2 regions of the Mesorhizobium sp. B2-8-9 genome follow, and region 2 is predicted to be linked to the other one. Evidence: riboswitches for the same ligand, from Rfam matches in the RefSeq annotation. Region 2 holds a riboswitch; the other holds the start of a gene.
The links. Region 2 has a riboswitch for S-adenosylmethionine ahead of FJ423_RS26230 (homoserine O-acetyltransferase). Riboswitches for the same ligand answer to the same signal wherever they lie in the genome.
Positions count from the first base shown of each region.

Region 1: it holds a riboswitch for S-adenosylmethionine, as region 2 does, so the genes downstream of both, FJ423_RS25135 (O-succinylhomoserine sulfhydrylase) here and FJ423_RS26230 (homoserine O-acetyltransferase) in region 2, are expected to answer to the same signal.

Region 1 covers NZ_VFTQ01000025.1:80,768-96,512, reverse strand. The annotation lists gene araD1 (AraD1 family protein) at 1-544, shown strand, start outside; gene FJ423_RS34660 (hypothetical protein) at 731-853, shown strand; gene FJ423_RS25140 (2'-deoxycytidine 5'-triphosphate deaminase) at 1,031-2,125, opposite strand; SAM riboswitch at 2,242-2,319, shown strand; gene FJ423_RS25135 (O-succinylhomoserine sulfhydrylase) at 2,376-3,566, shown strand; gene FJ423_RS25130 (ceramide glucosyltransferase) at 3,649-4,794, opposite strand; gene apaG (Co2+/Mg2+ efflux protein ApaG) at 5,140-5,532, shown strand; gene FJ423_RS25120 (Hsp33 family molecular chaperone) at 5,735-6,763, opposite strand; gene argF (ornithine carbamoyltransferase) at 6,888-7,799, opposite strand; gene FJ423_RS25110 (aspartate aminotransferase family protein) at 7,816-9,015, opposite strand; gene FJ423_RS25105 (GcrA family cell cycle regulator) at 9,373-9,891, shown strand; gene FJ423_RS25100 (magnesium and cobalt transport protein CorA) at 10,035-11,039, opposite strand; gene phoU (phosphate signaling complex protein PhoU) at 11,127-11,849, opposite strand; gene FJ423_RS25090 (ATP-binding protein) at 11,958-13,223, opposite strand; gene ppk2 (polyphosphate kinase 2) at 13,409-14,314, shown strand; gene FJ423_RS25080 (enoyl-CoA hydratase-related protein) at 14,434-15,183, opposite strand; gene FJ423_RS25075 (acyl-homoserine-lactone synthase) at 15,195-15,745, opposite strand, start outside.
Region 2 covers NZ_VFTQ01000028.1:22,220-37,964, forward strand. The annotation lists gene FJ423_RS26180 (lysoplasmalogenase family protein) at 1-257, shown strand, start outside; gene FJ423_RS26185 (cupin domain-containing protein) at 337-783, opposite strand; gene gloB (hydroxyacylglutathione hydrolase) at 837-1,604, opposite strand; gene FJ423_RS26195 (methyltransferase domain-containing protein) at 1,739-2,515, shown strand; gene FJ423_RS26200 (ABC transporter ATP-binding protein/permease) at 2,630-4,459, shown strand; gene FJ423_RS26205 (DUF1194 domain-containing protein) at 4,513-5,313, shown strand; gene FJ423_RS26210 (glycosyltransferase family A protein) at 5,328-6,257, opposite strand; partial or broken gene FJ423_RS34310 (DUF1330 domain-containing protein) at 6,496-6,663, shown strand; gene FJ423_RS26220 (hypothetical protein) at 6,815-7,054, opposite strand; gene metW (methionine biosynthesis protein MetW) at 7,051-7,665, opposite strand; gene FJ423_RS26230 (homoserine O-acetyltransferase) at 7,745-8,914, opposite strand; SAM riboswitch at 9,012-9,089, opposite strand; gene hisC (histidinol-phosphate transaminase) at 9,236-10,339, shown strand; gene FJ423_RS26240 (prephenate/arogenate dehydrogenase family protein) at 10,346-11,281, shown strand; gene FJ423_RS26245 (sugar kinase) at 11,619-12,551, opposite strand; gene FJ423_RS26250 (DUF2125 domain-containing protein) at 12,559-13,557, opposite strand; gene FJ423_RS26255 (gamma-glutamylcyclotransferase) at 13,676-14,197, shown strand; gene FJ423_RS26260 (aldo/keto reductase) at 14,410-15,357, shown strand; gene FJ423_RS26265 (LysE family transporter) at 15,443-15,745, shown strand, end outside.

The DNA.
Region 1 (15,745 bases), on a different contig from region 2:
GGCCCCCGGCGCGCCGCTGATGTCGCCGGCCTTCGCGCAGGATGGCGGCGAGGAGCCGGAGATCGCCGGCATCTATGTCATCGGCGATGACGGCGCGCCGTTCCGCGTCGGCTTCACGCTGTCGAACGAGTTCTCCGATCACGTCACCGAGCGGGTGAACTATCTGTTCCTCGCCCATTCCAAGCTGCGCAACGCCTCGTTTGGCCCTGAAATCCTGATCGGCGAGCTGCCCGCCGATATCCGCGGCGCCTCGCGTATCTGGCGCGACGGCAAGCTGCTCTGGGAAAAGCCGTTCCTGTCGGGCGAAGCGAACATGTCGCACACCATCGCCAATCTCGAGCACCACCATTTCAAATATTCGGCCTTCCGCCAGCCGGGCGACGTGCATGTGCATATGTTCGGCACCGCGACGCTCTCCTTCGCCGATGGCATCAGGACCGAGGCCGGCGATACGTTCGAGATCGAGGCGCCGGATTTCGGCTTGCCGCTGCGCAATCCGCTGGAGATCGAGAAGCCGGTCAAGGTGGCGGTGAAGGCGCTGTAGCGCCGATCTCCCGGTGACTGGCAGGCCAGAGGGGCGCGAAGGAAGCTGCCTCTTCCACCTCGTCATTCTAGGGCGGAGCAAGGAGCGAAGCGACGCGCGCAGACCCTAGAATCCATGCCGTGACATTGGGCGTAGACTGCTGCCGTCCAGAATAACCGTTGGCGCAGCGCCAGCTAAGATCGCAACATGACAGGCTATGTTTACATGACCGCGAGCCAGAAGGTGGCACGCTATTTCGGTGTCGCCAATGACCTTACCCACCGCATGCCCGGGCACAAGACCGGCCAAGGCTCCAGAAGATCATCCTGAATGGTTCGAGTTCTCTCGCGGAATTGGCTGGTGAGCGTTCGGCACCGTGGCGGCGCTCAGGCGTCACGGCATGGATTCTAGGGTCTGCGCGCGTCGCTTCGCTCCTTGCTCCGCCCTAGAATGACGAAGAACAGATGGGACGGCGCGTCCCCTTCCGGACATCTCCCCACTTGGACCTCACCGCGCTGCCCGAAAATGCTTGGAGAGCTTCAGGCCCTGCGCCTGATAGTTCGAGCCGAGTTCGGTGCCGTAAAGCGCCTGCGGGCGTTTCAGCATATGCTCGTAGACGAGACGGCCGACGATCTGGCCGTGGTCGAGGATAAAAGGCACCTCGTGGCTGCGCACTTCGAGCACGGCGCGGCTGCCGCTGCCGCCGGCGGCGGAGTGGCCGAAGCCCGGATCGAAGAACCCGGCATAATGGACGCGGAACTCGCCGACCAGTGGGTCGAAAGGAGTCATCTCGGCGGCATAGAGCGGCGGCACGTGCACGGCTTCTCGGCTGACCAAGATATAGAATTCGTCCGGATCGAGCACCAGTTCGCCGGCGCCGCTCTTGTAGATCGGCTCCCAGAAATCGACGACATCCTGGGCGGCGCGCTTGTCGACGTCGACCAGGCCAGTGTGGTGCTTGCCGCGGTAGCCGACAAGGCCATCCTTGTCGCCGTCGAGGTCGATGGAAAGCGCGATGCCGCCGCCTGAAATATTGGGCGGCTCGGTGGCGACCAGCATCTCGGCGCGGTGAAGGTCGCGCAGCTCTCTCTCCGAGAGCACCGCGTTGCCGGTGCGGAAGCGGATCTGCGACAGCCGCGAGCCGGCACGCACGACGATCGGGAAGGTGCGCGGACTGACCTCGAGATAGAGCGGTCCGCGATAGCCGGCGGCGATCTTGTCGAACTCGTGGCCACGATCGGTCATGACGCGCGTGAATATGTCGAGACGGCCGGTCGAGCTCTTCGGATTGGCCGAGGCGGATACGTTCGCCGGCAGCGCGAGGCTCTCGAGCAGCGGCACGATATAGACGCAGCCGGTTTCCAGCACCGCGCCCTCGGCAAGGCTGATCTCGTGCAGCTTCAGCCGCTCGAGCTTGTCGACGACCCGATGATCCGGACCCGGCAAGAACGAGGCACGCACGCGAAACGCCTTGTCGCCGAGCCTGAGATCGAGACTGGCCGGCTGGATCTGGTCGGCGTCCAGCGCGCGCGGCGACTTCAGCGCCTTCGCCTCGAACAGCGCTGCGATGTCCTGATCCGGAAGAATGCCTGTTTGCCGCAAAAGCTGGCTCCGTTCACAAGGCCGGGCGAGGATCTAAGCAGGCTCTTGCCGCCCGGCTGGTACAAACCTCTTAATGAAGCCGGCAATTGACGCAAGCGCGGCGCGGGTCTAAAGGGTCGTTATCCCGTGGTGATTTGGCCGGTCGGCTTGCAGCCACGTTAAACAAGTCGCTAAAGGACCGTCGAGCCGCAAGGCTATATGGACCGGTTGCGACTTCGCGGCCGGTTTTTTTGTGTCTGAAAGCAGGGCTATGAGCACCAAGAAGCGCAACTGGAAACCTCAGACGGCACTCGTGCATGGCGGAACGTTGCGTTCCGGTTTCGGCGAGACATCCGAGGCGATGTATCTCACCCAAGGCTATGTCTACGAGACGGCGCAAGCGGCGGAAGCCCGCTTCAAGGGCGAAGAGCCGGGCTTCATCTATTCGCGCTACGCCAATCCGACGGTCGACATGTTCGAAAAGCGCATGTGCGCGCTGGAAGGCGCCGAGGATGCCCGAGCCACCGCTTCCGGCATGGCCGCAGTAACCGCCGCGCTGCTCTGCAGCGCCAAGGCCGGAGATCATATCGTGGCGGCGCGCGCCCTGTTCGGCTCCTGCCGCTGGGTGGTCGAGACGCTGGCGCCGCGCTACGGCATCGAGGCGACGCTGGTCGACGGCACCGACATCGCCAATTGGGAAAAGGCGACAAGGCCGAACACCAAGCTGTTCTTCCTGGAAAGCCCGACCAACCCGACGCTGGAGGTGGTCGACATCGCCGCCGTCGCCAGGCTCGCCAATTCGATCGGCGCCAGGCTGATCGTCGACAATGTCTTCGCCACGCCGCTGCAGCAGAAGCCGCTGCAGCTCGGCGCCCATATCGTCGTCTATTCGGCGACCAAGCATATAGACGGCCAGGGCCGCTGCCTGGGCGGCGTCATCCTGTCGGACAAGAAGTGGATCGACGAGAACCTGCACGACTATTTTCGCCACACCGGCCCGAGCCTGTCGCCCTTCAACGCCTGGACGCTGCTCAAAGGCCTGGAGACGCTGCCGCTACGCGTGCGCCAGCAGACGGAGAGCGCCGGCAAGATCGCCGATTTCCTGGCCGAGCGGCCGGAGATCGCCCGTGTCATCTATCCGGGCCGCGCCGATCATCCGCAAGCGGATATCGTCAAGAAGCAAATGTCGGGAGGCTCGACGCTGATCTGCCTCGACGTCAAGGGCGGCAAGCAGGCGGCCTTTGCCTTCCAGAACGCGCTCGACATCGTGCTGATCTCGAACAATCTCGGTGACGCCAAGAGCCTGATCACCCATCCGGCGACGACGACGCACAAGAACCTGAGCGACGAGGCCCGCGCCGAGCTCGGCATCGGGCCAGGCACGCTGAGGCTCTCCGTTGGCCTGGAGGACACCGACGATCTGCTGGAAGACGTGGAACAGGCCCTGAAGGCGGCAAAATAGAAGGCTGAGAACGCCGCGGCCCGAGCCTTCCAGAGCCGCAATTCCGGACGGAAAACCGTTTCACACTTTTCCTGGAATTGCTCTAGGCGAGCTCCTCCAGTTCGGTCATCGCCTTGGTGCGGATGGTCATGGCGTTGCCGCGCCATTCGACGGCGCCGCCGAACCAGGCGCGCGCCCAGATGGCCGGTAGCAGGGCATCGCGCACAATCATCGCGGTGACGCTGCGTGGCGACAGGTACCAGCCCTTCGCAAAGGCCAGCAGCCATTCCGGCAGGTAGGCGATCGCCAGCACGCCCAAGGCCGTCGTGGGCAGGCTGACGCCGGCGCTTGCCGCTGCAATCAGCGCCAGCAGCAGCGGCACCGCAGCGCCAGTCAGGATCTCCGGCGCGAAGAACAGTGGGAAGGTAACCCGGCGCAGCCGCGCCCAGCGCGTCTGGCGCGACCAGATCTCGGCGAGCCTGCGCTGGCCGAGCGGCTGCTCGAATGGCGAGGCGACGAGGTTGACGTTGAACCCCAGGCCGTTGACCAGCTTGGTGGCCGCCGCGTCCTCGGCGATCTCGGCGGCCAAAGCCTGGATGCCGCCATTGGCATCGAGCATCGGCTTGTTCCACAGCATGCTCTTGCCCTGGGCGAAGCCAAGGCCAACCGCCTCGCCGGCATACTGCCAGCGCGCCTGCAGCGTGTTGAGGAAGGTGCATTCGACTTCGGCCCAAAACCCGTCCGGCCGCGAGCCGATCGGCGTCGAGCAGACGAGGCCGGTATCCGGCCGCCATGCCGCCATCAGGTGCTGGACATAGTCTCTCGGCATCAGCACGTTGGAATCGGCGAGGATCACCCAATCGTGTCGCGCCGCCTGCCAGCCCTTGACGCAGTTGTTGAGCTTGGGATTGGCGCTGACGCGATCGTCGCCGATCAGCAGCCGCGCGGGAATTTTGGGGTGGCGTGCGATCGCCGCATCGATCAGCTTGACCACCGGGTCTTCGGCATGCGCGACGCAGAAGATCAGCTCATAGCGCGGCCAATCGAGAGAGAAGGCGCGCTGCAAGGTCTCCGGCGTGAACGGCTCGACGCCACGCGACGGCACGATGATGGAGACCGGCGGTCGCGCGCTGGAGGGCGGCGCGATGACATGCCGCCGCTTCAGCCGCGACGAGGCGAGCAGGATGCTGGCGAGATTGAAGGAAAGAAGCGCTGACGAAGCCAGGCCGGCTGCGATAGTCAGTTCCATCGAGATCTGGTCACTCCCGATAGAGAGTTTCACCGTTTCACGCAAACGGCGACACACTCCATCTCCTTGTTTTCACGCAATTCCGGACGGAAGGCTACGGCGAAGGCGCCGAGCCTAACCGCTCGCGCTTTTCCTGGAATTGCTTTAGGCCGCACGCGGCCGTTTCAACTGTTTTCAGAGCGTCCGAGTCGCCCGGCACGGTTTGTGCACACCAACATTGTCATGTGTCACCTAAATGACATTGTTTTTCGGCACCTGCACTTACAAGGCTGGCAGGATGGTCGGCGCTGCGTTTATCAAGAGCGGAGCGTGACATATTTTCCGCGGCGGCAACCGGAGTGGCCCATGTATCGCGCAGTGACGCGCAACATCGAAGTGCTGGTCAGGCCCTTCTATCTGGAGGACCGCTCCGATCCGTCCGAGAACCGCTATGTCTGGGGCTATCAGGTGACGATCGACAACCGCTCCGACGAGTTCGTGCAGCTTGTGTCGCGCTACTGGCACATCACCGACGGTCAGGGCCGGGTCGAGGAGGTGCGCGGCGCCGGCGTCGTCGGCGACCAGCCGGAACTCAATCCCGGCGACAGTTACCAGTACACCTCGGGCTGCCCGCTCTCGACGCCGTCAGGCATCATGGTCGGCCACTACACGATGCGCAACGGCCGCGGCGAGACGTTCGATATCGCCATTCCGGCTTTCTCGCTCGACATGCCGGGGACAAGGCGCACGGTGAATTAGCCGTCGGCGACAGCCTCTTTCTCCCCGTTTCACGGGGAGAAATGCCCGGCAGGGCAATGAGGGGCGGCGCCGGGCTTCTGAGATTTTCCTGGAGCCGGACGACCGCGTCGCCAGCGTGTCGCTATGATCGCCAACGTTGGCGCCGCCCCTCATCCGCCCTTCGGGCACCTTCTCCCCGTGGAACGGGGAGAAGGAAGAGAGCTCACTTCGCGAATTCAGCTGGGTCGAAGTCGTATTGGGTCGAGCAGAACTCGCAGGCGACATGGATGCCGCCCTCCTCGGTCGATTCCTTGATCTCCTCAGCCGAAAAGCCTTCGAGAATGCCGCGGATCTTGTCGCGCGAGCAGGAGCACTGGTCGGCGACAGGGACGCCGCGGAAAACGCGCACGCCGTGTTCGTGGAACAACCGGTAGAGCAACCGCTCGGCGCCCACCGTCGGGTCGATCAACTCGGTCGGCTCGATCGTGCCGAGCAGCGCCAGCAACTCCTGCCAGGAATTGTCGGCCGGCTGGTCCGCAACGTCACGCGGATCGCCGTCGCCGCCAGAAATATCGGGAACGCGCATGCGTTCCGGCGACTGCGGCAGGAATTGCGCCAGGATACCGCCGGCGCGCCACTGCTCGCGCGCGCCGGCCGGGCCGGGCGTGACCAGCTTGGCGACCGACATCTTGATATCGGTCGGGATCTGCTCCGACTGCCGGAAATAGGTGCGCGCGGCGTCCTCGAGCGAGGTGCCGTCGAGCTGGACGATGCCTTGGTAGCGCTGCGTATGCGCACCCTGGTCGATCGTCAAGGCCAAGACGCCGTCGCCGAGCAGCGTCTGCTGCGAGGTCTCGCCGGCGGCGGTCAGCGCCTGCAGCCGGTCGGCATCGAAGCGCGCATAGGCGCGCAGCGCATGCGGCGTGGTGAAATCGGCCACCAGCATGTCGACCGGACCGTCGGTGCGGGTCTGCAGGATGAACTTGCCTTCGAACTTCAGCGAAGTGCCGAGCAGCACGGTGAGCACGCAGGCTTCCGCCAGCAGGCGGGCGACCGGCTCGGGGTAATCGTGGCGGCTCAGAATAGCGTCGAGCATCGGCCCGAGCTGCACGGTGCGGCCGCGCACATCGAGCGGCGCGACCTCGTAAGGCACGACGTGATCGTCGCCGGCGAAGCCGAATTCACCGAGTTGGGGTTTATGCTCAGCCAAGGTCTGGGTTTCCAACATGACAATACTCCGGGGCGCAGCCATGCCGCCCGGTGAGCCGCATGCGTCGAAGCGCGTTCGATTTACGTGATGGCCCGCAAATAGGCATCACATGTCCCCAGATCAAGTTGAGCCCGATCGGGCCGGAAGCGGTCAGGTCCAGCCCTTCTCACGCGCCCAGACACCAGGCCAGCACCGCCTTCTGGGCGTGCAGCCGGTTCTCGGCCTCGTCGAAGACCACCGAATGCGGGCCGTCGATCACCTCGTCGGTGACCTCCTCACCGCGATGCGCCGGCAGGCAGTGCATGAACAATGCATCGGGCTTGGCTTTCGCCATCAGCGCCGCATTGACCTGATAGGGCAGGAAGACGTTGTGGCCGCGGGCGCGATGCTCCTGGCCCATGGAGACCCAGCTGTCGGTAACGACGCAGTCGGCCTGGTCGACGGCTTCCTCGGCGGACCTGGAAAACCGGACCTTGCCGCCATTGGCTTTCGACCAGTCGACATATTTCTCGAAAGGCTCGCTGCCTTCCGGCACCGCGACATTGAGGTTGAAGCTAAACCGCGCCGAGGCCTCCAGGAGCGAATGCAGCACATTGTTGCCGTCGCCGGTCCAGGCGAAGGTCTTGCCGGACACCGGACCGCGATGCTCCTCAAAGGTCATGATGTCGGCCATGAGCTGGCAGGGATGCGTGTCGTCGGTCAGCCCGTTGATGACCGGAACGGTGGCGTTCTCGGTGAGCTCCAGCAGCCGGTCGTGCGAGGTGGTGCGGATCATGATGGCGTCGACATAGCGCGACAGCACTTTCGCCGTGTCGGCGATGGTCTCCGAACGGCCGAGCTGCATCTCGGTGCCGGTCAACATGATGGTCTCGCCGCCGAGCTGGCGCATGCCGACATCGAAGGACACGCGCGTGCGCGTCGACGGCTTGTCGAAGATCATGGCCAGCACCTTGCCATCGAGCGGTTTTGAACGCTCACCCGCCTTGAGCCTGGTCTTTCGCGCCACCGCGTCGTCAAGCATGATGCGCAGGTCGCCCGCGGAAACGGCGGACAGATCGGTGAAGTGGCGAACACTCATCGGCAGGTTCCAGAAATTATTTGGCGGCTTCGGCGGCAATCGCGTCGGTCAGGCGCTTGGCGCCGCCGCGAATGCGCTCCAGCGCCTCGCCGATCTCCTCGTCGGTGACGGTGAGCGGCGGCAGGAGGCGGATGACGTTGTCGCCCGCCGGCACGGCAAGCAGGTGCTGGTCGCGCAGCGCCATATTCACCTTGGCGTTGGGCATGGCGCATTTCAGGCCGAGCATAAGGCCGGTTCCCCTGATGCCCTCGATGACGTCGGGGAATTCATCGGCCACCGCCGCAAGGCCCTGCTTCAGAAGCAGCGCCTTGCGCTGCACGTCCTCGAGGAAGCCGCCGGCCAGCACCACGTCGAGCACGGCGTTGCCGACGGCCATCGCCAGCGGATTGCCGCCGAAGGTCGTGCCGTGCACGCCGGCCGTCATGCCGGTCGCCGCCTCGTCGGTGGCAAGGCAGGCGCCCATCGGGAAGCCGCCGCCGATGCCCTTGGCGATCGCCATCAGATCGGGCGTGACGCCTGACCATTCATGTGCGAACAGCTTGCCGGTGCGGCCGATGCCGCACTGGACCTCGTCGAAGATCAAAAGCAGGCCGTGCTTGTCGCAGAGTTGCCGCAGCCGCTTCAGCGATTGCGTCGGCACCGGGCGTATGCCGCCCTCGCCTTGCACCGGCTCGATCAGGATCGCCGCGGTCTCCGGCGTGATCGCCTTTTCAGCGGCGTCGATGTCGTCGAAAGCCACCTGGTCGAATCCCTCGACCTTCGGGCCGAAGCCTTCGAGGTATTTGTACTGGCCGCCGGCGGCGATCGTCGCCAGCGTGCGGCCGTGAAAGGCACCCTCGAAGGTGATGATGCGGAAGCGCTCGGGACGGCCCTTGACGAATTGATAGCGCCTGGCCGTCTTGATGGCGCATTCCAGTGCCTCGGCACCGGAATTGGTGAAGAACACCTTGTCTGCAAAGGTCGCCTCAGTCAGCCGCTCGCCCAGCCGGCGCTGTTCCGGGATCTCATAGAGGTTGGAGACGTGCCACAGCTTGGCGGCCTGCCCGGTGAGCGCCGCGACCAGATGCGGATGGCTGTGGCCCAGCGAATTCACCGCGATGCCGCCGGCGAAGTCGAGATATCGCTCGCCCTTGTCGGTGACCAGCCAGGTCCCCTCCCCACGGTCGAACGCCAGGGGTGCGCGGGCAAAGGTCTCGTAAAGCGCCGAACCGCTCATTATATGCGTCTCCGGAACCGGAAATCAAAAAAGCCGCCAATGCGGCGGCCTTTGCGGCTTATCATGTTTTTCGGCCATGAAGTCAACGAAAACGTCACGCAGAAGCGCGTGGCAAGCCCCTGACGCCACGCCGGTTCATAAGTAGGCCGGCAAGTTGGGGAAAACCGAAAAAACCGAATCGTGTTGCCCTGGGGACTCTTGTCACCGAGTCAGCGCATAAGGTATTTGTAGTCGAGAAATAACTAGATTTCGTGCGGCGGACCTAATCACCCGGTATATGTGGTGTTGTTTGCCCGGCGAGAGCCGGGGGCGGGAAAGGATTCTGACTGCCGTACGCCTCAGCAGGAGCGCGGTCTCATGAACTGGACTGACGAGCGGGTCGAACTTCTCAGGAAATTGTGGTCGGAGGGTCTGAGCGCCAGCCAGATCGCCGCACAGCTCGGCGGGGTGAGCCGCAACGCCGTCATCGGCAAGGTGCATCGCCTGAAGCTGTCGGGCCGCGGCCGCGCAACGGCCGCTCCGGCGCGCCAGAAGAAGGCGACGCAAGGCGCCTCGATGCAGAAATCGGTGACCCGCGCCGCGAGTGCCACGCGTCACGTGACCACCACCATCGGCGCCACCGCGCTGCAGGTGCAGTTCGACGCCGAGCCGGTCGCGCGCCACTACATCCGACCGGTCGAGAACGTGGTCGTGCCGATCTCGCGGCATCTGCAGCTCGTCGAGCTGACCGAACGCACCTGCAAATGGCCGAACGGCGATCCGCTGTCGGAAGACTTCAACTTCTGCGGCAACGACGCCGCCGAAACGGGACCCTATTGCAAGTATCATTCCCGGGTGGCGTTCCAGCCGGCAGGGGAGCGGCGCAGGGCGCGTTGAGCGAATAGAGAATAGCGAATAGCGAATAGCGAATAGCGAATAGAGCTGGATGGAGTTTCGCGAAGAGGGCAACTTATTTCCCCTACTCGCTACTCCCTATTCGCTACTCGCCCCCTACTCCCTTACTGCCTTACTCCCCTATTTCACAGCCATCCATTCTTCTTGAACCGCCAGTACAGGAACGCGCAGATGAGCGCGATCGCCACCAGGACGGCCGGATAGCCGTATTCCATCTTCAGTTCCGGCATGTCGGAGAAGTTCATGCCGTAGATGCCGGCGAAGGCCGTGGGCACCGCCAGGATGGCGGCCCATGAGGCGAGCTTCTTGGATATTGCGGTTTCCTGGCTCTGCCCGACCAGCAGACTGGCTTCGAAAGCGAAGGCCAGAACCTCGCGCAGCGAGTCGATCTTTTCCTGCACGGTGCGGATGTGGTCGGTCACGTCGCGAAACAGCGGATGCATGGCGGCATGTATCTGCGGCAGGTCGGCGCTTGTCAGCCGACGGCAGACCTCGACCAGCGGCAGCGCCGCATTGCGCAGCCGCAGCAGATCGCGGCGCAGCATGTAAAGCCGCTCGATATCGGAACCGGTCATCGGCTTCAGAAGCACCTTGTCCTCGATCGCCTCGACCTCGTCCTCGATCTGCTCCAGCACCGGCATGTAGTTGTCGACGATGAAGTCAAGGATAGCGTAGAGGACGAAATCCTCGCCTTTGGCGAGCGAATGCGGGCAGCTCTCCCAGTGCTGGCGCACGGCGGCGTAAGAGGTCGACGGGCCGTGCCGGACGCTGACAATATAGCCGGCGCCGACGAATAGATGCGTCTCGCCGAAAGTGACACGGCCGTCGATCAATTGCGCGGTACGGGCAACGATGAAGAGGGCGTCGCCATATTGCTCGATCTTCGGGCGCGCATGCGGATGCTCGGCATCCTCGATCGCCAAATCATGCAAGTGGAATTGCGCCTGCACCCGGAGCAGCAGGTTGCGATCGGGCTCGAGCAGGCCGATCCAGACGACATGACCGGGTTTTGCCGCCCATTCGCCGGCCTGTTCGATGGCGATGTCGGCGATGCGCTTGCCGCCCGAATAGACGCTGGAGGCAATGATGCCCGACATAGGGGCCGGGGTCAGGTTTCGAACTTGTTCCATCGCAAACCTCCCGAGACTGCGACTGACAAAATCGCTGTCCCTGGAGGAGCTTATCCTAAATCAGGAAGCCATTCGAGAGGCGGCGGTTCACTTAGCCGGCACCGGGCCGGGAAGCACGACCTTGTCGGTCTTGTCGCCTTTCGGCCGGTCGGCTGGCATCTGGTCGCCCGTGACGATGTAATAGATCGTCTCGGCGATATTGGTCGCGTGGTCGCCGATGCGCTCGATGTTCTTGGCGCAGAACAGAAGATGCGTGCAGGGCGTGATGTTGCGCGGATCTTCCATCATGTAGGTCAAGAGCTCGCGGAACAGCGAGGTGTACATGGCGTCGATCTGGTCATCCCGGTCGCGCACGAGACCAATCCTCTCGACCGAGCGCGAGGCGTAGACGTCGAGCACTTCCTTGAGCTGCGTCAGCGCCAGATTGGCAAGCGCCTCGATACCGCGGAAAAGACTATTCGGCTGGCGGCCGTCCACCGAGGCCACCCGCTTGGCGACGTTCTTGCCCAAGTCGCCGACACGCTCGATATCGGCCGAGATACGGATCGCGCCGACGATCTCGCGAAGATCCGTCGCCATCGGCTGGCGCCTGGCGATGATGATGATGGCCTTGTCGTCGATCTCGCGCTGTCCTTCGTCGAGGACGAGATCGTCCTGGATGACCTTTTGCGCGAGGCCATGGTCGACATTCACCAGGGCCGCGACCGCCTGTTCGACCATGCGCTCGGCATGGCCGCCCATCGCGGCGATGCGCTTCGACAGGAATTTCAGCTCTTCATCATAGGCACTGGCGATATGAACGGACTGCATGGATATGCCTTCCCGGCTTGTGCCGGCTGGTGCGTTCCCTCAATCCGTCGCTGATACGTGAACCGCATGACAGAAAGAAGAAAATCCCGGTTGGTAACCGATATACGATCAGCGAGCCGGCAAATGAACCGTGAACGCCGCGCCCTTGCCGACTTCCGACTTGATGGACAATCTTGCGTTATGACGGGTCAATATATGCTTGACGATCGAAAGGCCAAGCCCGGTGCCTTTCTGGGCGCGGCTGTTTTCGACATCGACGCGGTAGAAGCGCTCGGTGATGCGCGGGATGTGCTCTTCGGCAATGCCCGGACCATAATCCCTTATCGTGACGTCGAAGCCCGGCTGCTGGCCATCCTCGCCGCCGGTGACCGATACGGTGACGCGCCCGCCTGACTGGCCGTATTTGCAGGCATTCTCGAGGAGATTCTCGAAGACCTGGAACAGCTCGTCGCGATCGCCGGGGACGACTAGCGGCGCGTTGGCGAACTCCCGCTCGATGACGACGCCGTTCTCACTGGCCAGCGGCCCCAGCGAATCGATGACGCTGTCGATCGTCTGGCGAAGATCGACTTCCGTGCCCGGCCCCAGATAGGGTTTCATCTCCAACCGCGACAGTGAGAGCAGATCGTCGATCAGGCGGGCCATCCGGCCGGTCTGGTTCTGCATGATCTGCAGGAACTGGTCGCGCGCCGCCGGATCGTTGCGGGCCGGCCCGCGCAGCGTCTCGATGAAGCCGGCGATCGAGGCGAGCGGCGTGCGCAGCTCATGGCTGGCATTGGCGATGAAATCGGCCCGCATGCGGTCGATGCGGCGCGTCTCGCTTTGATCCTTGAACACCAGCACGTAAAGGCCTGTGGCATGGCCGACCGTGGACGCGCTGACCCGATATGTGCGTTCCACCGGCAGCTTTTCGGTGTAGTCGACCGCATCGGAAGCGACTTCCCCGGCAAGGATGCCGTCGAGCAGCGCCTGCATCTCCGGGGCGCGGAACTTGAGCGACAGCGACATACCGGGCGCCAGTCCGCCAAAGGCGGCGAAGGCGGCAGCGTTGGCGTGAACGATGGTGGCGGAATGGTCGAAGATGATCAGCGGGTCGGCGACCGCGGCGGCCAGATATTCGGCGGAGAGCCTCTGCAGCCCGCTGGCCTCGATCGCTGCCCCCGCATCGGCCGGCTGGCGTTCGGCATCTGCAGGCAGCATCGCCGCGGCCGCCAGCGCGGCCAGGGCTAGCAGCAGCACATAGGCGGATGCGCCGGCGAAAAAGTAAACGGCAAGGACTGCGAGAACGCCTGCGCCAAGCAGCCAACGGTTGCGCATCAGCCGCCCGGCCAAGGCTTGCCCCTTGTCGTCTTGTCCCGCGCCCGTCTCTGCCATAGGCCCGCGCCACCCCGCATCCCGTTCGACCGGTCAGCCGGCTCGCTGGACCGGCCTGACGCATGGGACCCTGGAAATCAGGATCGATTTTCGCGAAGGTTCATGCGCAAGATCAAAATGCTGCAGCGTCTTTGCGCTGCACAGGCTCCATAGCATGAGTCCGCAAACTGGAAAGGTTCGTCCGGATGAAAAAAGCCAAGGAAACGGCTGAAGCGGTGCCGGCCACGGCGCCGATCAAGATCAAGATCGGCGGCAAGGAGCGCGAGTTCGACATCGACAATCCGGTGCTGCCTGACTGGATCGAGGACAACAAGCTTACCGCCGGCGGCTATCCTTACGACAAGAAGATGAAAAGCGAGGACTACGAAAAGGAGCTCGAGGAGCTGCAGATCGAACTGGTCAAGGCGCAGGCCTGGCTACAGGCCACCGGCAAGCGGGTGATGGCGCTTTTCGAGGGCAGGGACGCGGCCGGCAAGGGCGGTACGATCTTCGTGCTGCGGCAATATATGAACCCGCGCACGGCCCGCAACGTCGCGCTGCCCAAGCCGACGCCGACCGAGGCGGGGCAATGGTATTACCAGCGCTATGTCGACCATTTCCCGGCCTCGGGCGAGTTCGTCACTTTTGACCGCTCCTGGTACAACCGCGCCGGCGTCGAGCCGGTCATGGGGTTCTGCACGCCGGAGCAGCACGAGAAATTCCTGGACGAGACGCCGCATTTCGAGCGGATGATCTGCAACGAAGGCATCCATTTCTTCAAATTCTGGCTGAATATCGGCCGCGAAACGCAGCTCGAACGGTTCCATGACCGCCGCTGGTCGCCGCTGAAGAACTGGAAGTTCTCGCCGATCGACATCGCCGGCGTCGGCAAGTGGGACGACTACACCAGGGCGCGCGACCAGATGATCGAGCGCACACATAAAGAGTTCTCGCCCTGGGTCGTCGTGCGGGCCAATGACAAGCGACGCGCCCGGCTTGCGGTGATCCAGCGTATCCTGCTTTCCCTGCCCTATGACGGAAGGGACCTCGACGCCGTCGGCAAGCCCGACAAGAAGATCATCGGCGAGGGGCCGGAATTCCTTAAAGACTAGTTGTTGTTCTTCGTCTGGAACCGCTGGCCTGCCCTACCCGCGGGGTAACGCGGTTCCGGACGAGTTACAGCGCCGCGCGCCTTTCGGCTCGCGCGGCGCTGAGGTTTCATGCCGGGCGCTCAGGCGGCCAGGCGAGCAATCCGCTGCAGCCGCTTCAGCGTGGTGTCATCCTGAAGCGCCTGCTGGAACAGCGTGATCTCGTGGTCGATGCGGTCGCACAACACGTCCGTATCTCCCTTGAGGAGGCTGCGCGTCTGCAGCAATGCCGCAACAGGCTTCTTGGCCAGCTGTTTCGCCCTCGCCAGCGTTGCTTCCTCGGCGCTGCCTTGCGTCACGATCTCGCCGACCAGGCCAAGCGCCTTGGCGTCTTCGACGCCCAGCGTATCGCCCAAGCAGAAGAAACGGAAGGCGCCGGCATAGCCGAGCTTCTGGGGCGCCAGAATGCTGGTCGCCGCGTCCGGCACCAGGCCAAAATCGACGAACGGCACCCTGAAGGTGCTGCCCCTGGAAGCGATCACCATGTCGCAATGGAACAGGATGGTGCAGCCGACGCCGACGGCATCGCCGTCGACGCAGGCAAGGACCGGCTTGGGGAAGGTCGCCAACATGCGGAACATGTCGGTGACGGCGGCGATCAGCTCTCGGTGCTTGGTGGCGTCGAGGAACTCCGAGAAGTCGCCGCCAAGGCAGAAGCACCCGGCAAGGCCGCGCAGCATGACGACGCGGACCTCGTCGTTGACCGCCGCATCGCGCAAGGTCCTGGCAAGGCTCGCATAGGCGTGCCTGTCGAGCACCGGCCGGCCGTCATGCGAGGACACGGTGACGACCAGCGTATGGCCGCGCAGTTCCGGTTCGGGATGGAAACTCATGACCGCCTCCATCACGAAGCCTGCTTGAGGCCGAGCAGACCGGGATAGCCCCGGTTCAGCACCGGCAGATGGTGGTTGCGGCGGGCCCGCACGACATCGAGCGTATGCTCGGTGAAGGTGAGCAGCGTCGCCACGACCTGCTGGTTGCCATAGGTGCGCTGGTAACCGAGCGGCGTCGCCAGGAAGTGCAGTTGCAGGGCGCGCAGCACCCACATCGGCTCGAACTCGATGATGACCTGGTTGACGTTGCGCTTCAGGCCCCATTCGACGAAGCCGGCGATCAGCTCGGTGCCGACCGTCGAGACGCCGCGTTTGCCGTCGCGAAAACCGGGAGCCACCGCGTAGCGGGTCAGTTCCCACACATTCGGCCCCGAAGGGGACGGTCCTTCGCAGAGATCCGACAGAACATCCGTCAGAAGATGCGGCCGTGTGGTCGGCAGCATGCGCTGGTAACCAGCCAGTTCGCCGTTGCGGATGACGAGGTGGTGTTCGGCCTCGTCATGATCGAACTGGTCGATCTCGAGCTGGTCCGGACGGTCGAGATCGGTCCAACCCATCTCCT
Region 2 (15,745 bases):
GCGTCGGCCCGCAACTGCGCGCGCCGGTCGCCGTCTATGTCGCGGCGATCCTCGCCATGGGCATTTCGGCGCTCACGACCAATGTTCCCTGGGTAATCGCCGGCGCGGTGCTGTTCATCGCCTCGGACGGGCTGCTGGCAACCGAGCGCTTCCTGCTCGCGGCGATCTCGCCGCAGCTCGTGTGGATGCGCCACGCGGTCTGGGTGCTTTACTATGCCGCCCAGCTGGCGATCACCTTGGGACTTCTACTCGCCTAGCTAGTGCGTTTCACCGTTTACGGAAACGACGAAACGCCCTATCTCTTTGTTTTTTACGCAATTCCGGACGGAAAACCGCTCACACTTTTCCTGGAATTGCTCTAGCCGGCTGCCAGCCCGGCTCGGCCAGCTCGAAAGCGGCGAAATCGAAACCGGGCGCCACGGTGCAGCCGACCAGCGTCCATTCGCCGAGGCTGCGCGCCGACTGCCACCAGCCGGCCGGCACGACGATCTGCGGCCGCTCGCCGGCGGTAAGGGCCGTGCCAAGCACCTGCTCGATGACGGCGCCTGCCCCTTCCTCATGCATCGACAGCGCCAGTGGCGCTCCGGCATAAAAATGCCAGACCTCGGCCGCGTCCTTCACCCGGTGCCAGGCCGAAAGCTGGCCGTGCTCGAGCAGGAAGTAGATCGCGGTCGAATGACCGCGCGGGCCGCCCGCGGCGTCGCGAAAGGTCTCGGCGTACCAGCCGCCCTCGGGATGCGGCTTGAGGCCTAGCGTTGCGATGATCTCGGCGGCGCTGGTCATTGGCGGCCTTTGCTGCGACGAACGTCGAGCCCTTTGGTCGACATGCGGTGGAACTAAAAATTGTCTTTGCGCTTGCGGATCTCGGCAAACACCTCGGCGTCCGAGGCTTTCTCCATGCCGAGATGCTTGCGGATCGCCGGGTCGTGCCAACGCAGGAACGGGTTGGTCGACAGTTCCTCTCCGATGGTCGTCGGCAATGTCGGCTTGTCGTCGGCGCGCAGCGCTTCGATCCTCGCCGCGCGCTGCTTCAGCGCCGAGTTGGTCGGGTCGACCGTCACCGCGAAACGGGCATTGGCCAAGGTGTATTCGTGGCCGCAATAGATGGCGGTTTGCGCCGGCAGCGCCGCCAGCTTCTTCAAAGAGTCATACATGACCGGCGGCTTGCATTCGAACAGGCGGCCGCAACCCAGCGCAAACAGCGTATCGGCGGTGAAGGCCACTTTCGAGGCCGGCAGATAGTAGGAGACGTGGCCCGCGGTATGGCCGGGCGTCTCGATGACCTCGATTCGTTCCTCGCCAAGGAGCACGACCGAGCCTTGGCTGACCGTCTCGTCGATGCCGGGGATCTTCGCCTTCTCCGCTTCCGGGCCGACGATGCGCAATTTGAAGCGTTCCTTCAGCGCCAGATTGGCTTCGACATGATCAGCATGATGGTGCGTGGTGAGGATCAATGTCGGCGTCCAGCCGGTGCGCTTGACCGCCGCCAGGATCGGCGCTTCTTCCGGCGCGTCGATGATCGCCGTCTGTCCGCTTTTCGGATCGTGGACCAGCACGCCGAAATTGTCGGTGCGGCACATGAACTGCTCGATTTCGACCGGCATCGCATGTCTCCCTTTGTCGTCGCAGACATAGGGCGGCCGGCCGCCGATGTCATCCGGGTTTGTTGAACTCGGCACCTTTGTTGAACTTTCCGCCTTTGTTGAACTTGGGCCCCTTCGCAGCTACCGTCGCGCGCATGCATTCGGATATCGTCGACCTGCGTTCCTTCTATTCGACCACGCTCGGGCGCCTGGCCGAGCATTCGATCACCATGGCGCTGTCGTCCGTATGGGCGACCGTTCCCAATGAGCGGCTGGTCGGCCTCGGATATGCGCTGCCATGGCTGGAACGCTTCGGCACCGATGCCGAGCGCGTCTTCGCCTTCATGCCGGCGACGCAAGGCGCGGTGGTGTGGCCGGTGTCGGGGCCGACGGCGACGGCGCTGGTCTTCGACGAGGAGCTGCCGCTGGTCGATTCCTGCATCGACCGCGTGCTTTTGGTGCATTCGCTCGAACATGCCGAAAACCCGCGCGAGACGTTGAACGAGATCTGGCGCGTGCTGTCGCCGGCCGGGCGCGTGGTCATCGTTGTGCCGAACCGGCGCGGCGTCTGGGCGCGATTCGAGCACACGCCCTTCGGCAACGGCCGGCCGTTCTCGCGTGGCCAGTTGACCGAGCTGCTGCGCGAGGCGAATTTCACCCCGGCGACATGGAGCGATGCGCTGTTCTTCCCGCCGTCGCCGCGGCGTTTCATGATGCGCTTCCACAATGTGCTGGAGAAGGCCGGCCGGCGGTTCTGGCCGATCTTTTCCGGCGTCATCGTCGTCGAGGCGCAGAAGCGGCTCTACCAGGGCGTGCCGGTCGCGCAGCGTGCCTCTCGCCGCGTCTTCGTGCCGGTCTTCTCGCCGCAGGGGGCAACGCGGCTTGGCCGGCGTGCGGCTGACGCCGCGCCTGGCCAAGTGACGCGTTCGTGATCGCCGCGCCTTGCATCGCGCGGCAATCGTCACCCTATCTGAGGCATGCCCGAGCTAAGGCATGCTCGCTCGGCGCGGTATTCATGACCGAAGCGGAAACCAGGAATATCCTTCATGGACGACCAGACCAATAAAAAGCCGGGGCCGCAGAAACCCGTTGTCTCGGTGGAGGCGAGCAGCCTCGCCGACCAGGTGGCGACGATCAAGCTGGGGCTGAAATCCTCGCCGGTGCGCAGGCAACTTGCCTGGGTCTCCATCGGTATCGTCGCGGTCATCGTCGCAACCTCGGTCGGACAGGTCCTGCTCAATCGCTGGAACCAGCCTTTCTACGATGCGCTGGCCCGACGCGACATGACAGCCTTCCTGCACCAGCTTCTGGTCTTTGCGATGATCGCCGGCGGGCTGCTGGTTCTCAATATCGGCCAGACCTGGCTCAACCAGATGATCCGTCTGAGGCTGCGCGAGGCGCTGACGCTCGACCTGATCGATCAATGGATGCGCCCGGCGCGGGCCTTCCGGCTTGCCAATGCCGGCGCCATCGGCGTCAATCCCGACCAGCGCATGCAGCAGGATGCCGCTCATTTGTCGGATCTGTCGACGGATCTGGGCGTCGGCCTGCTGCAGTCGTTCATTCTGCTTGTCTCCTTCATCGGCGTGCTGTGGGAGCTGTCTTCCGGCTTCGTGTTCCATGTCGGCGGCCATTCGCTGGAGATACCGGGCTACATGGTCTGGGCCGCGTTCCTCTATGCCGGCATCGCCTCGTGGCTGAGCTGGCTGGTCGGGCGTCCGCTGATCGGCCTCAACAGCGAGCGCTACACCCGCGAGGCGGAGCTGCGCTCCTCCATGGTGCGGGTCAACGAGAATGTCGATGCGATCGCGCTCTATCATGGCGAACCAGACGCCAGGCGCCGGCTCGAGCTCGATCTCGGCACGGTGCTGGACGCCATGCGGCGCATCTTCGCCGCCCAGATCAACCTGGCCTGGGTGACCGACACCTATGGCTGGATAACGGTGGTGGCGCCCATCCTGGTGGCTTCGCCGGTCTATTTCTCGGGCGACATCTCATTCGGCGGGTTGATGATGGCGGTCGGCGCCTTCAACCAGGTTCATTCTTCCCTGCGCTGGTTCATCAACAACATCGGCAGCATAGCCGACTGGCGCGCGACTCTGATGCGCGTGGCCGATTTCCGCATCGCGCTCACCGAAACCGACGCGCTGCATGATACGGAAAAACACATCCAGTTCGGCGAAAACGCCAATGGCAGCCTGACCTTCGACACGCTTCAGGTGGCTTCGCCGGAAGGCTGCACCAAGCTTGCCCAGACGGATGTCGAAATCCACGCCGGCGAGCGCGTCATGATCACCGGTGAGCCGGGCGCCGGCAAGACATTGTTCTTCCGCGCCCTTGCCGGCCTGTGGCCGTGGGGGAGCGGCCGGATCGGCCTGCCGGCCGGCGAGACCCCCATCTTCGTGCCGCGCGTGCCCTATTTCCCGACCGGCACGCTGCGCGAGGTGCTCGATCATCCGAACGGCGAGGCCCCGGCCAGCGATGCCGAGATCGCGGCGGTGCTTTGCGAGGTCGGCCTCGATCCACTGGCAACCACCCTTGATCGTCCCAGGCGATGGGAACGCGAACTCGGCGATGACGAACAACGGGCGCTGGCTTTCGCCAGGCTCGCCTTGCGCAAGCCGAAATGGGTGATCATCGACGAAGCCCTGGATGCGTTCGACGGGCCGACGTTGCGGCGGGTGCTGGCCATGCTGCAGAAGCGCCTGCCCGAAACCGCAATCATCAATATCGGGCGGGGCCAGCACAACACCCAGTTCTTCCCGCGCGCGCTGAATATCGTGAAGGATACCGGCGCGCCGGCTTTGAAGCCGGCCCGTGTCCGCGCCGGCGCGATCGAGCCGCCACCCATCGCTGCCCGCCAGGGGAAGAAATAGCTTTATTTTCGCCGCGATCGCCGGGAAAATCCGCCGGGTCGTTCGAGGCTGCCATGCTTGCGATGCTCGGCCTGCTTGTGTGCCTTGCCTGCGCCGAGGCGGCGCCATTGCCGATGCCGGGCAAAGGCGCGCCGGTGGACGTGGAACTTGTGCTTGCCGTCGACATCTCGCAGTCGATGGACCAGCGTGAACTCGCCCTGCAGCGCGCCGGCTATGTCGAAGCGCTGCGCCATCCCGACTTCATCAATGCCGTACGCGCGGGTCCAAATGGCCGCATAGCGCTCGCCTATTTCGAATGGGCGGGCGTCGTGCGCGAGGACGGGGCCATTGCCTGGCAGATCATCGACGGCGAGGACAGCGCCAACGCCTTCGCCGACAAGATCGCCACGCGGCCGTTCCGCAGCTTCCGCGGCACCTCGATCTCGGGCGCCCTCGGCTTCGGCGCCGGGCTCCTGGAGAGAACCGGCTTTTCGGCGCCGCGCCGCGTCATCGACATATCGGGAGACGGGCCCAACAATACCGGGCTGCCCGTCACCGCAGCCCGTGACGCCGCCGTTGCCAGCGGTGTCGTCATCAACGGCCTGCCTATACTGATCAGTCCGTCGCCGAGTGTCGGCCGTCTCGACCGCTACTACGCCGACTGCGTGACCGGAGGAGCCGGTTCGTTCGTGCTGCCGATCTACGCGGCGTCCGAATTCTCCACCGCCGTCCGCCGCAAGCTGGTCCAGGAAGTCAGCGGCCTGACAGGCGCCAGCTCCTTCCACGTCGAGGATGCGATGCCGGTCGATTGCCTGCTGGGCGAGCGCCTGCGGCAGCGGTTTTCCGATCCTTATTTCCCGGAACTCGACAGATAGCCGTCGTGGGGTTCTCAGACCGCCCGGGCGCCGTATTTGGCGCGGAACTCATCATAGCAGTCGCGCCGCCAGCGGCGGCCGACGACATAGCCGCGCAAGAGTTCGGCGGGCGAGTAGCCGAGCGACTTGGACGCCCGGTTGGCATGATAGCCCGAAAACGCCTGCGGCAACCTGCCCTTGAGGATATCGGCGATGATCTGGCGCGCTATCATGTAAGGCGGAACGTCGGGATAGCGGTCGGCGATATAAGGATGCTTGTCGATCAGACTGGCATAGGCCTCGACATAGCCATCGCGGCGGCCTGAGATCGAATTCTCCGAATTGTACTTCTTCCAGTCGATGTCCTCGGACAGCAAGGCGCCGCCGCGTTGGGCAAAGCGCAGCAGCAATTCGCGATCCTGCATGCGCGTGATGTCGCTGTCATAGCCGCCGATCGCGAGCAGCGACTCGCGCCTTGCGGTGATCGCCGAGCCGGCAATGAAGATGGTCTGCGAGACCAGGGCGCGCTGCAGCGTGCTCTTGTCGAGGAAGGCATCGCGATTGATGCATTTGGTGCTGCGGCCGCCCTTCAGCGATACGAACGAGCTGATGAGGACTTCGAGCGAGGAGTTCTGGTCGAAGCGCGCCAGCGTCCGTTCCAGCCGGTCGGGCAGGTAGACATCGTCCGAATCGAGAAACGTCACGACCGGCGCCCGCGCGCGCTCGATGCCCGCATTGCGCGCGGCATTTGCGCCGCGCCATTTGGCGCCGACATAAATCAGCCTCGGGTCGCGGATTTCGGCGAGCGCAGCGGCCGTCCCGTCGGTCGAACCGTCGTCGACCACAATGTGCTCGAAGCGGGTAAGTGTCTGCGCCAGAACGCTTTCCACCGCGCGCACGACCTGGCTGCGACGGTTATGGGTTGGCGTGATCACTGAGATCAGCGGAACGTCCTGGCTCGACATCGGGCTGCCACCACCGGTCGGATCTAGCGTTTGTCGGATGGGTCCGATGGCTATCTTCGTGTCCCACCTCTGATTTGCGGCCGACGCTACAAAAAACCCCCCATTGTGTCACGCCAGGCCGGCCGAGAAATGCCGAAATTAGGGGTTTTTCCGCAACATTGCGGTCTGATGGCAACACAACTGGCCTTCCTGTTGATTAGGCGGCCCGCCAACAGGAACCAACGGACGGTTTTGCCCTTGGCCCGGGCACCTGATCGTCATCGAATTCCCCGGCAGGCAGCATATGCGGGACTGGTACAATTCACCGGCCTATCAGGCGATCCTTTCGCCGCGCACCGAGAACTCGCAGTCCGACGTGATCTTCGTCGACGGCGTCGAGCATCCGCACAAGGCTACGGATGTGCTTGCTAGCGGGAAAAGATTGACGTTAGCTGTGCCCGATATAGTCCGGCACCATTTCGACCTCGTCGCGTCAGATGAGTTATCTTATCGGCAAGTTGTGCGAACTGACTCGCAAAGAGCTTGATTGCATAGACGCCGGTAGAGGACCGCCCCTGTCAGCGCACGCAGTAGCTGGGCGCGGGGATCTCGCGGATAATCCGGCAGCTCCAGCAGACGTCGCCGCCGAACCATTCCAGCGGATGGCCCAGCCCGGCGGAAGCCATCAAACCTACAAGATGATTGCTACCGCTGCGCGGCGATGTGCAGACGAGAATTCCCGCCCGTATTTCGGAAAGAATATTCGGGGGGATTTCCACCACTGCCGGCGATCGACGAAAGAAACGAATTTCCGTCATCGCCTCAGCAAAAACACCGCCTGCTGACCAAAAAAATTCCAGAACCACCAGGGCATCGACAGGCCGATCTTCTGGCCGTTGGCGTCGAGCGCGGTTGCCTTCTCGACGGTCGCGCCGAGTTCCTCGCACAGATTGACGAAGTCGCGGATGGTGCAGAAATGGATGTTGGGCGTGTCGTACCAGGAGTAGGGCAGGTCCTTGGTGACCGGCATCCTGCCCTTGACCAACAGCGAGAAGCGCACGCGCCAGTGACCGAAATTGGGGAAGGAGACGATGGCGCGGTTGCCGATACGAAGCAGCTCGTCGAGCACCAGCTTCGGGTTGCGGGTCGCCTGCAGGGTCTGCGAGAGCACGACGAAGTCGAAGCCCTTGTCGGGATAGAATTCGAGGTCCTTGTCGGCATCGCCCTGAACGACGGAAAGGCCGCGCGCCACGCATTCGTTGACGCCGCGCTGCGACAGTTCCAGCCCGCGGCCGTCGACCTGCTTGGTCTCCTGCAGGAGTTCCAGAAGCAGTCCATCGCCCGAGCCGACATCGAGGACGCGCGAATTGGCCGGAATGAGATCGGTGACGACCTCGAGGTCGACACGCTGGGCGCGATTGACGCTCACTGCTTCGCCTCCTGCATGGCGCATGATCCCGGTCCGAAAAGTCCGCGACTTTTTGCGTTCGCTGACCTTCGGTTCGGGGTCATAGGCTGAGCCCCCTGGCGCGGGCGGCGGAGGCGATGAAGCCGTTGATGGCCGCGAACAGCTCCGGCTCATCGAGCAGGAAGGCGTCGTGGCCGCGATCGGTCTCGATCTCGACGAAGGATACGGAAGCGCCCGCCGCGTTCAAGGCATGCACGATCGATCGGCTCTCCTCGGTCGGGAACAGCCAGTCGCTGGTGAAGGAGACCAGGCAAAAACGCGTCTTGGTGCCGGCGAAGGCGTCGGCGAGGCGCCCACCGTGATCGGCGGCAAGGTCGAAATAGTCCATCGCGCGGGTCAGATAGAGGTAGGAATTGGCGTCGAAGCGGTCGACGAAAGTCATGCCCTGATGGCGCAGATAGCTCTCGATCTGGAAATCGGCGTCGAAGCCGAAGGTCAGCGCCTCGCGGTCCTGCAAATTGCGGCCGAACTTGCGGTGAAGCGCGGCTTCCGAAAGGTAGGTGATGTGAGCGGCCATGCGCGCGACGGCGAGCCCTTTTTCCGGCCGCTTGCCGAAATCGAGATATTTGCCGCCATGCCAGTCGGGATCGGCCATGACAGCCTGTCGGCCGACTTCATGGAAGGCGATGTTCTGCGAGGAATGACGGGCGCCGGTGGCGATGGGCAGGACGCAGAACACGCGCTCCGAATGGCTCGCCGCCCATTCCAGCACCTGCATGCCGCCCATCGAGCCGCCAAGCACGCAAAACAGCTTCTCGATGCCGAAATGGTCGATGAGCATCGCCTGCGCGCGCACCATGTCGCGTATGGTGATGATCGGCAGGTCGAGCCCGTAGGGCTTGCCGGTCGCCGGGTTGGTCGAGGCCGGGCCGGTCGAGCCGAGGCAGCCGCCGACGACGTTGGAGCAGATGACGAAGAAACGGTTGGTGTCGATGATCCTGCCGGGCCCGATCAGCACTTCCCACCAGCCCGGCTTGCCGGTCACCGGATTGGTGTTGGCGACGTGCTGGTCGCCGGTCAGCGCATGGCAGACGAGGATGGCATTGGAGCGCGCGTCGTTGAGCGTGCCATAGGTCTGGTAGGCAATCTGGAAGGGCGAGAGCAGCGTTCCGGCGTCGAGCTTCAGCGGCTTGTCCGGGCCGAACCGCAGCACCGGGCTCGACGGATGGTCGGCCTCGTCGTTGGTTCTTGCAGCACGCTGAGCGGCCATGTCCGTCCTCATCCTGTCCCGCATCGGTTTCGTCCCGACGCGGTGTCCGGCCGGCAGCGGACAATAAAAAACCGGCATTGCCGTCGCAAAGCCGGTTACAGGGTTGCAAACGGCCCTTTAGCGAATTGTTTAACGTGGCTGCAAGCCGACCGGCCAAATCACCACGGGAGTCTGGCAATCCTTCTAGGACCAGCGCCGCGCTTCGTCAACGGGTGGCCTCCTCGCGACCGGATACGGGTGCCAGCCGGCGGCACTCGACATTCCAGCCCGTGGCCTGTATTTCCGCTGCGGCCTTGAAGGCCTTCTCGACGGATTTGTGACATGAAGCAGGATCAGCCCCGTCCGACGCCCCGCGCGGGCATCATGGACATCGAGGCCTATGTACCGGGAAAAAGCACCGCGCCGGCCGGCGTGGCGAAAGTCTACAAGCTGTCGGCGAACGAAAATCCGCTCGGGCCCTCGCCGAAAGCGATCGAGGCCGCGCGCGAAGTGGCGGCGAAGCTCGATGTCTATCCGGACGGCTCTGCCCGCCGGCTGCGCGAGGCGATCGCCGAGGTGCATGGCCTCAACCCGGCCAACATCATCTGCTCCAACGGCTCCGACGAGATCCTGGGGCTCCTGGCGCAGAGCTATCTCGCGCCGGGCGACGAGGCCGTGTTCACCGAGCACGCCTTCATGGTCTACAAAATCTATATCCAGGCGGCTGGCGGCAACCCGGTGGCGGTGAAGGAGACCGAGGAGCGCGCCGACATCGACGCGATTTTGGCCGCGGTGACGCCGGCGACGCGGATCGTGTTCCTCGCCAACCCCAACAATCCGACCGGCACCTACGTGCCGTTCCAGGAAGTGCGCCGGCTGCACGCTACATTGCCGAAGAACGTGCTCCTGGTGCTCGACGCGGCCTATGCCGAATATGTGCGGCGCAACGACTACGAGGCCGGCATCGAGCTGGTGAGCAGCTCCGAGAACGTGGTGATGACCCGCACCTTCTCCAAGCTCGGCCTCGGCGGCGCGCGTGTCGGCTGGATGTACGGGCCGGCGCATATCGTCGATGCGATCAACCGCGTTCGCGGCCCTTTCAACGTCAACGCTACGGCGATCGAGGCCGGCATCGCCGCGATCCGCGACCGCGCCCATATCGAGCGCAGCGTGGCGCATAACGAGAAATGGCTGGCCTGGCTCAGCGCCGAGCTGACCGGGCTCGGCCTGCGCGTCACGCCGAGCGTCGGCAATTTCGTGCTGATCCATTTCCCCGACGGCGAGAAACATTCGGCGGCGGCCGCGGACGACTATCTGAGCGCCCGCGGCTACATCCTGCGCCGCGTCACCGGCTACGGCTTCCCCAATGCGCTGCGCATGAGCGTCGGCACCGAGGAAGCCAATCGCGGCGTCATCGATGCGCTTAAGACCTTCCTGAAAAGCTAGAACACCATGGCGTCACCGATGTTCGAGAAAATAGCGCTGGTCGGCATCGGCCTGATCGGCTCGTCGCTTGCCCGCATTGTCCGCCGCGAGGGTCTGGCGCGCCATATCGCCATAGCGACGCGCAGCCAATCGACGCTCAAGCGCGCCGAGGAGCTTGGCCTCGGCGATTCCTACAGCACCGATGCTCGCGAAGCCGTGCGTGACGCCGATCTCGTCATCGTCTCGGTTCCGGTCGGCTCGTCCGGCGAGGTCGCGGCCGAGATCGCGCCAGCGCTGAAAAAGGGCGCCATCCTCACCGATGTCGGCTCGACCAAAGCCTCCGTCATCGCGCAAATGCAGCCGCATGTGCCCGAAGGCGTGCACTTCATCCCCGGACATCCGCTGGCCGGCACGGAAAAGTCCGGGCCCGATGCCGGCTTTGCCGATCTCTTCGAGAATCGCTGGTGCATCTTCACGCCGCTGCCGGGCACCGATCCCGCGGCGCTCGAGACGCTTTCGGAATTCTGGCGGCGCTGCGGCTCCAACATCGACACGATGGACCCGCAGCACCACGACATGACGCTCGCGATCGTTTCGCATCTGCCGCATATCATCGCCTACAACATCGTCGGCACGGCGGACGATCTGGAAGCGGTGACCAAGAGTGAAGTCATCAAATATTCCGCTTCCGGCTTTCGCGACTTCACCCGCCTTGCCGCTTCCGACCCGACCATGTGGCGCGACGTGTGCCTGCACAACAAGGACGCGATCCTGGAGATGCTGGCGCGTTTCTCGGAGGATCTGGCCTCGCTGCAGCGGGCGATCCGTTGGGGCGACGGCGAGAAGCTGTTCGACCTCTTCACCCGCACCCGCGCAATCCGCCGCTCGATCATCGAGGCCGGCCAGGATATCGATGTGCCGGATTTTGGTCGCCAGGCGGTCGAGCACCCGGCGAAGCCTTAGGCTTTTTCCTCGTTCTCTGGCGTGGATTGACCTGTCAGCGTGGGCAGGCGCATGCGCTGGAGATTGGCCGAAACGCCCATCGCGATCGTCATCCACGGGCGGAGCAAGGAGCGAAGCGACGCGCGCAGACCCGAGGATCATTCCGTGACTTCCGAGCGCTGTCGCGGTGCAGAATTCTGCTCCGCCGCATTCCATGGCTCAGGTCACGGAATGGATTCCAGGGTCTCCGCGACGCCGCTTTGCGGCTGCTCCGCTCTGGAATGACGAGGTTGAGCGGCTTACGCCAACCCCAGCATTTGTGCCGATTTCGCGGAAATAGCCGAGATACTTTTGCTTTCTAGCCCTGGGCTGGCGGCCAGTGCGCCGCCATCATCGCCAGCGTTTCGGCCCGATCCGGCGCGCCGAGGCGGCCGCCGAAGCGCAGGCATTTGAGCGCCGCGGCGGCGCTGGCAAAGCGCAGGGCTTCCTCCATGGGCATGGCCTCGGCGAGGCCGACGGCGAAGGCGCCGTGGAACACGTCGCCGGCGGCGAGCGTGTCGATTGCCTTGACCTTCGGCGCCTCGACATGGCGCACGCGCCGAGTCGCGCGGTCGTGCCACCAGGTGCCGGCCGCGCCGCCGGTCACCGCGACAAAGGCATCGGTGCGCGAAGCGAGGTCGGCGCAGGCGCTTTCTGGGTCGAGCGCGTGGCCGCAGACGATACGCGCCGCCGGTTCGGAAGCGACGATGTGCGAGGCCAATGGCAAGAGTCGCTCCAGCACCTCGACTGGCGCCGTGTCGGCGTCCAGGATCGCCGGACGGCCGATCGATCTGGCCGCGTTTAAGGCAAGGGCCGCGGCGCCTGGCCAGCGGACATCCACCAGCACGGCGTCGAAGCCGGAGAGGTCGGCGAGCGGCAGCGCCTCCGGGTCGGCTTGCGCCTTTTTGTCGTAGAAGGGGACGATGACGCGCTCGCCATGCGCATCCACCAGGATCGCGGCCAGCGCCGACCGCGCGCCGGGAACGCGGCGGATAAGGCTGCAGTCGACGCCTTCGGCCTGAATGTCGGCGATCAGCTGGTCGCCGACCGGATCGTCGCCCGTGCTTGCCCAAAGCGAGACCTCGGCGCCGAGGCGATGTACGGCGCAGGCGGCGCTCGTCGCCATGCCGGAAGCGATCTGGACGCCGTCGCTGGCGATGAACTTGCCTTGATGCGCGGGCAGCGTTTCGACGCGAAGGATCGTGTCGAGAGTGAAGGCGCCGACGCTGAGCAGTCTGACCGGCTTCGCCATTGTCCCGTTATTCAAGCGGCTTGATCTTGCCGAGTGGGATAAAGCCCAGCGAGGCCTTGCCCTTGACGATCTTGAGCGGCATCGAGGGTTCTTTTCCAAGCATCGACAGGGCGGCAAAGCCCTGCTCGATTTCGCTTTTATGCTCGGGAATCGCGCCGGCGAGGATAGATGCCACCGCTTTCGGGTCCTTGAGCTTGATCGTCAGGTCCCCGTTGACCAGCCCTTCCGCGTCGACGGAGACCGGTCCGGACACGATGATGCGCGCCGTGCCCGACGACAGGTCGAGCTTGGCGATCTCGATCGACTGGCCGCGCAGGCTCTTCGGGGGCGCTGGGATCAGCGCCACGCCGTTCTTCAGCGTCACGTCGCCACTGCCGTCCAGCGCCGGCAGCACGCGTCCGTCGATGGCATCCGCGTTGATCTCCAGGTCGCCGAAGCTGCCGACATAATTGATGTCCTGGCCGGCCGGCTGCAATTGGCCGGCCGCCTTGCCGGCGCTGAACAATTGCATCGGATCCGCGTCGTCCTGCGGGTCGGTCTGACCGTTCAGGCCTTCAGCCTGCACGGAAACGCTCCTTGGCAACGGCCACCACACTTTGACATTGGCCTGCAACCGGTCCCAGTCGATCCAGAGCGGCGGCATGCCGGGCGCCATCATCCTAAGCGGCCCGCGCAGGTCGGCGACCGGCGACAGGGGTCCGGTGAGGCCGGCGACGGCGTTGAAGCTGCCGGTGGAGGCGGCGACCTTCCGGGCGTCGTCTTCATAGGCGATGTTGTCGCAGGAAACCGTGAAGCTCATCGGGTAGCCGCTGACGGCGAGGTTGGCGCAGCCGGCGGCGATCCCTTTGCTGCCCAGTTTCGCCACCGCCTGATCCGCCTCGGTCTTGAGCCTGTCGGCGAGATAGAACCAGCCGCCGCTATAGGCGGCGAACAGCACGACAAGGAGCGCGGCAAGCCAGAACAGCCGGCGGCGAAGTTTGGGCGATCGCTCGTCACTTGACGTCATGCTGCGGCTCTCGTTAACCCGGCGAGCGGGCATTTACCAATACGCAAACAAGCGGGGGCCAGAAGAAGCACCTCGGCGGTGCGGTGTCGTTCACTCGAATGCGATCAGGCTTGGCGATATGGGCGATTTTTGGGTTTTTGGCTATGGGTCGCTGATCTGGCGGCCCGGATTTGCCCATGTCGAGACGCGCCGCGCCCGGCTTTACGGCTATCGCCGCTCGCTTTGCGTCTATTCCTTCGTGCATCGCGGCACGCGCGCGCGGCCGGGCCTGGTGCTCGGCCTCGACCGGGGCGGCTCCTGCGTCGGCCTCGCCTACCGTGTTCCCGGCAATTTGCGCGACGAGGTGCTTTCCTATCTGCGCGAGCGCGAGCTGGTCACCAGCATCTATCTCGAACGCATCCTCGATGTCCGGCTGGATGGTGGAGGCGCGGTCGAGGCGGTCGCCTACACCGTCGACCGCCAGCATGAGCAGTATGCCGGCGCGCTCGACGCCGATCATGCGGCCAGGATCGTTCGCGGCGCGGTCGGCCAATCCGGCCGAAACGAGGACTATCTCTTGAGCACACTTGAGCATCTCGAGGCGCTCGGCATCCGCGATCACTGGCTGGAGGAGGTGGGCCGTCGGGTCGCGTCTTCGTGAAGCGCATTTTCGGCGAAATAATTTCGCCTCCAATGCTCTATCTCTTTGTTTTTACGCAATTCCAGACGCAAAACCGCGACGCAGTTTTGCTGGAATTGCTCTGGTCCGATCAAAAAACAAAACCATGCCTTTGACCTCGCCCGGCCGCGACCTAGCTTAGCGGCATCCCATCCTTGGGCGTCAGGCCCGTTCCAGCATCACGGAGATCAGTCTTGCAGAAACGTCGTCTCGGTCGCACCGACCTTTCTATCGCGCCGCTGGTCCTGGGCGGCAACGTCTTCGGCTGGACCGCCGACGAGAAGACCTCCTTCGACCTGCTCGACCGGTTCATCGCTGCCGGCTTTAACGCCGTCGATACGGCCGATGCCTATTCGCGCTGGGTTCCCGGCAACAAGGGCGGCGAATCGGAAACGATCATCGGCAACTGGATGAAGAGCCGCGGCAACCGCGATCAGGTCATCGTCATCACCAAGGTCGGTTCGGACATGGGCCAGGGCAAGCGCGACCTCTCCGCTGCCTATATCGAAAAGGCGGTCGACGCTTCACTGAAGCGGCTGCAAACCGATGTCATCGACCTCTACCTGTCGCACTGGCCGGATCCGGCCACGCCTTACGAGGAAACGCTCGGCGCCTATCAGCGCCTGCTCGAAAAGGGCAAGATCCGCTATCCTGGCTGCTCCAATCTCGATGCCGGGCAGCTGCGCGCCGCGCTCGACGTCGCCAGCCTGCGCAGCCTGCCACGTTACGAGGTGCTGCAGCCCGAATACAATTTGTACGACCGCTCGTCGCTCGACGGACCGCTGCTCGACCTCTGCAAGGCAGAGGATATCGGCGTCATCACCTATTTCAGCCTCGCCAAGGGATTTCTGAGCGGCAAATACCGCAGCAAGGCCGATCTCGGCCAGAGCGCGCGCGGCGAAGACGTCGCCGAATATCTCAACGAGTGCGGCATGCGCATCCTTTCCGCGCTCGATGCCGTGGCGGAGCGCCATTCGGCCAAGCAGGCGGAGGTGGCGCTGGCCTGGATCATCGCGCGGCCGGGCGTCACCGCGCCGATCGCCAGCGCCACGACCCCGGCCCAGATGGACAGCCTGATCCGCGCCGCGTCGCTCAAGCTTTCGGCCGACGATATCGCGGCATTGGACCGGGCCAGCGCCTGAGACGGGCGCTGCGCACGAACGTCCAAGACGGCCATGACAAAACCCGCTTCAGTCCTGTCGCATCGCGGCGGCAGGAGGGTTCGGCATGGCCGATGGCATCTTGAACGAGGCGCAGACCTGGCAGCAGGTGCTGGCGCTTATCGTGGCCGCGACGGTCGTCATGGGCAGCCCGGGACCGGCGACGATCAGCGTGACCGCGGTCGGCGCGGCTTTCGGTCTGCGTCCTTCCCTGGGTTACACGTCTGGCGTGGTGCTCGGCACGATCGCCGTGCTTCTGGCGGTGGCGGGCGGGATTTTCGGCATGCTGACCTCGGTGCCGGGAGTGGCGCCGGTGCTGGCGGTCGCCTCGGCAGGCTACATCCTTTATCTCGCCTTCAAAATAGCGACC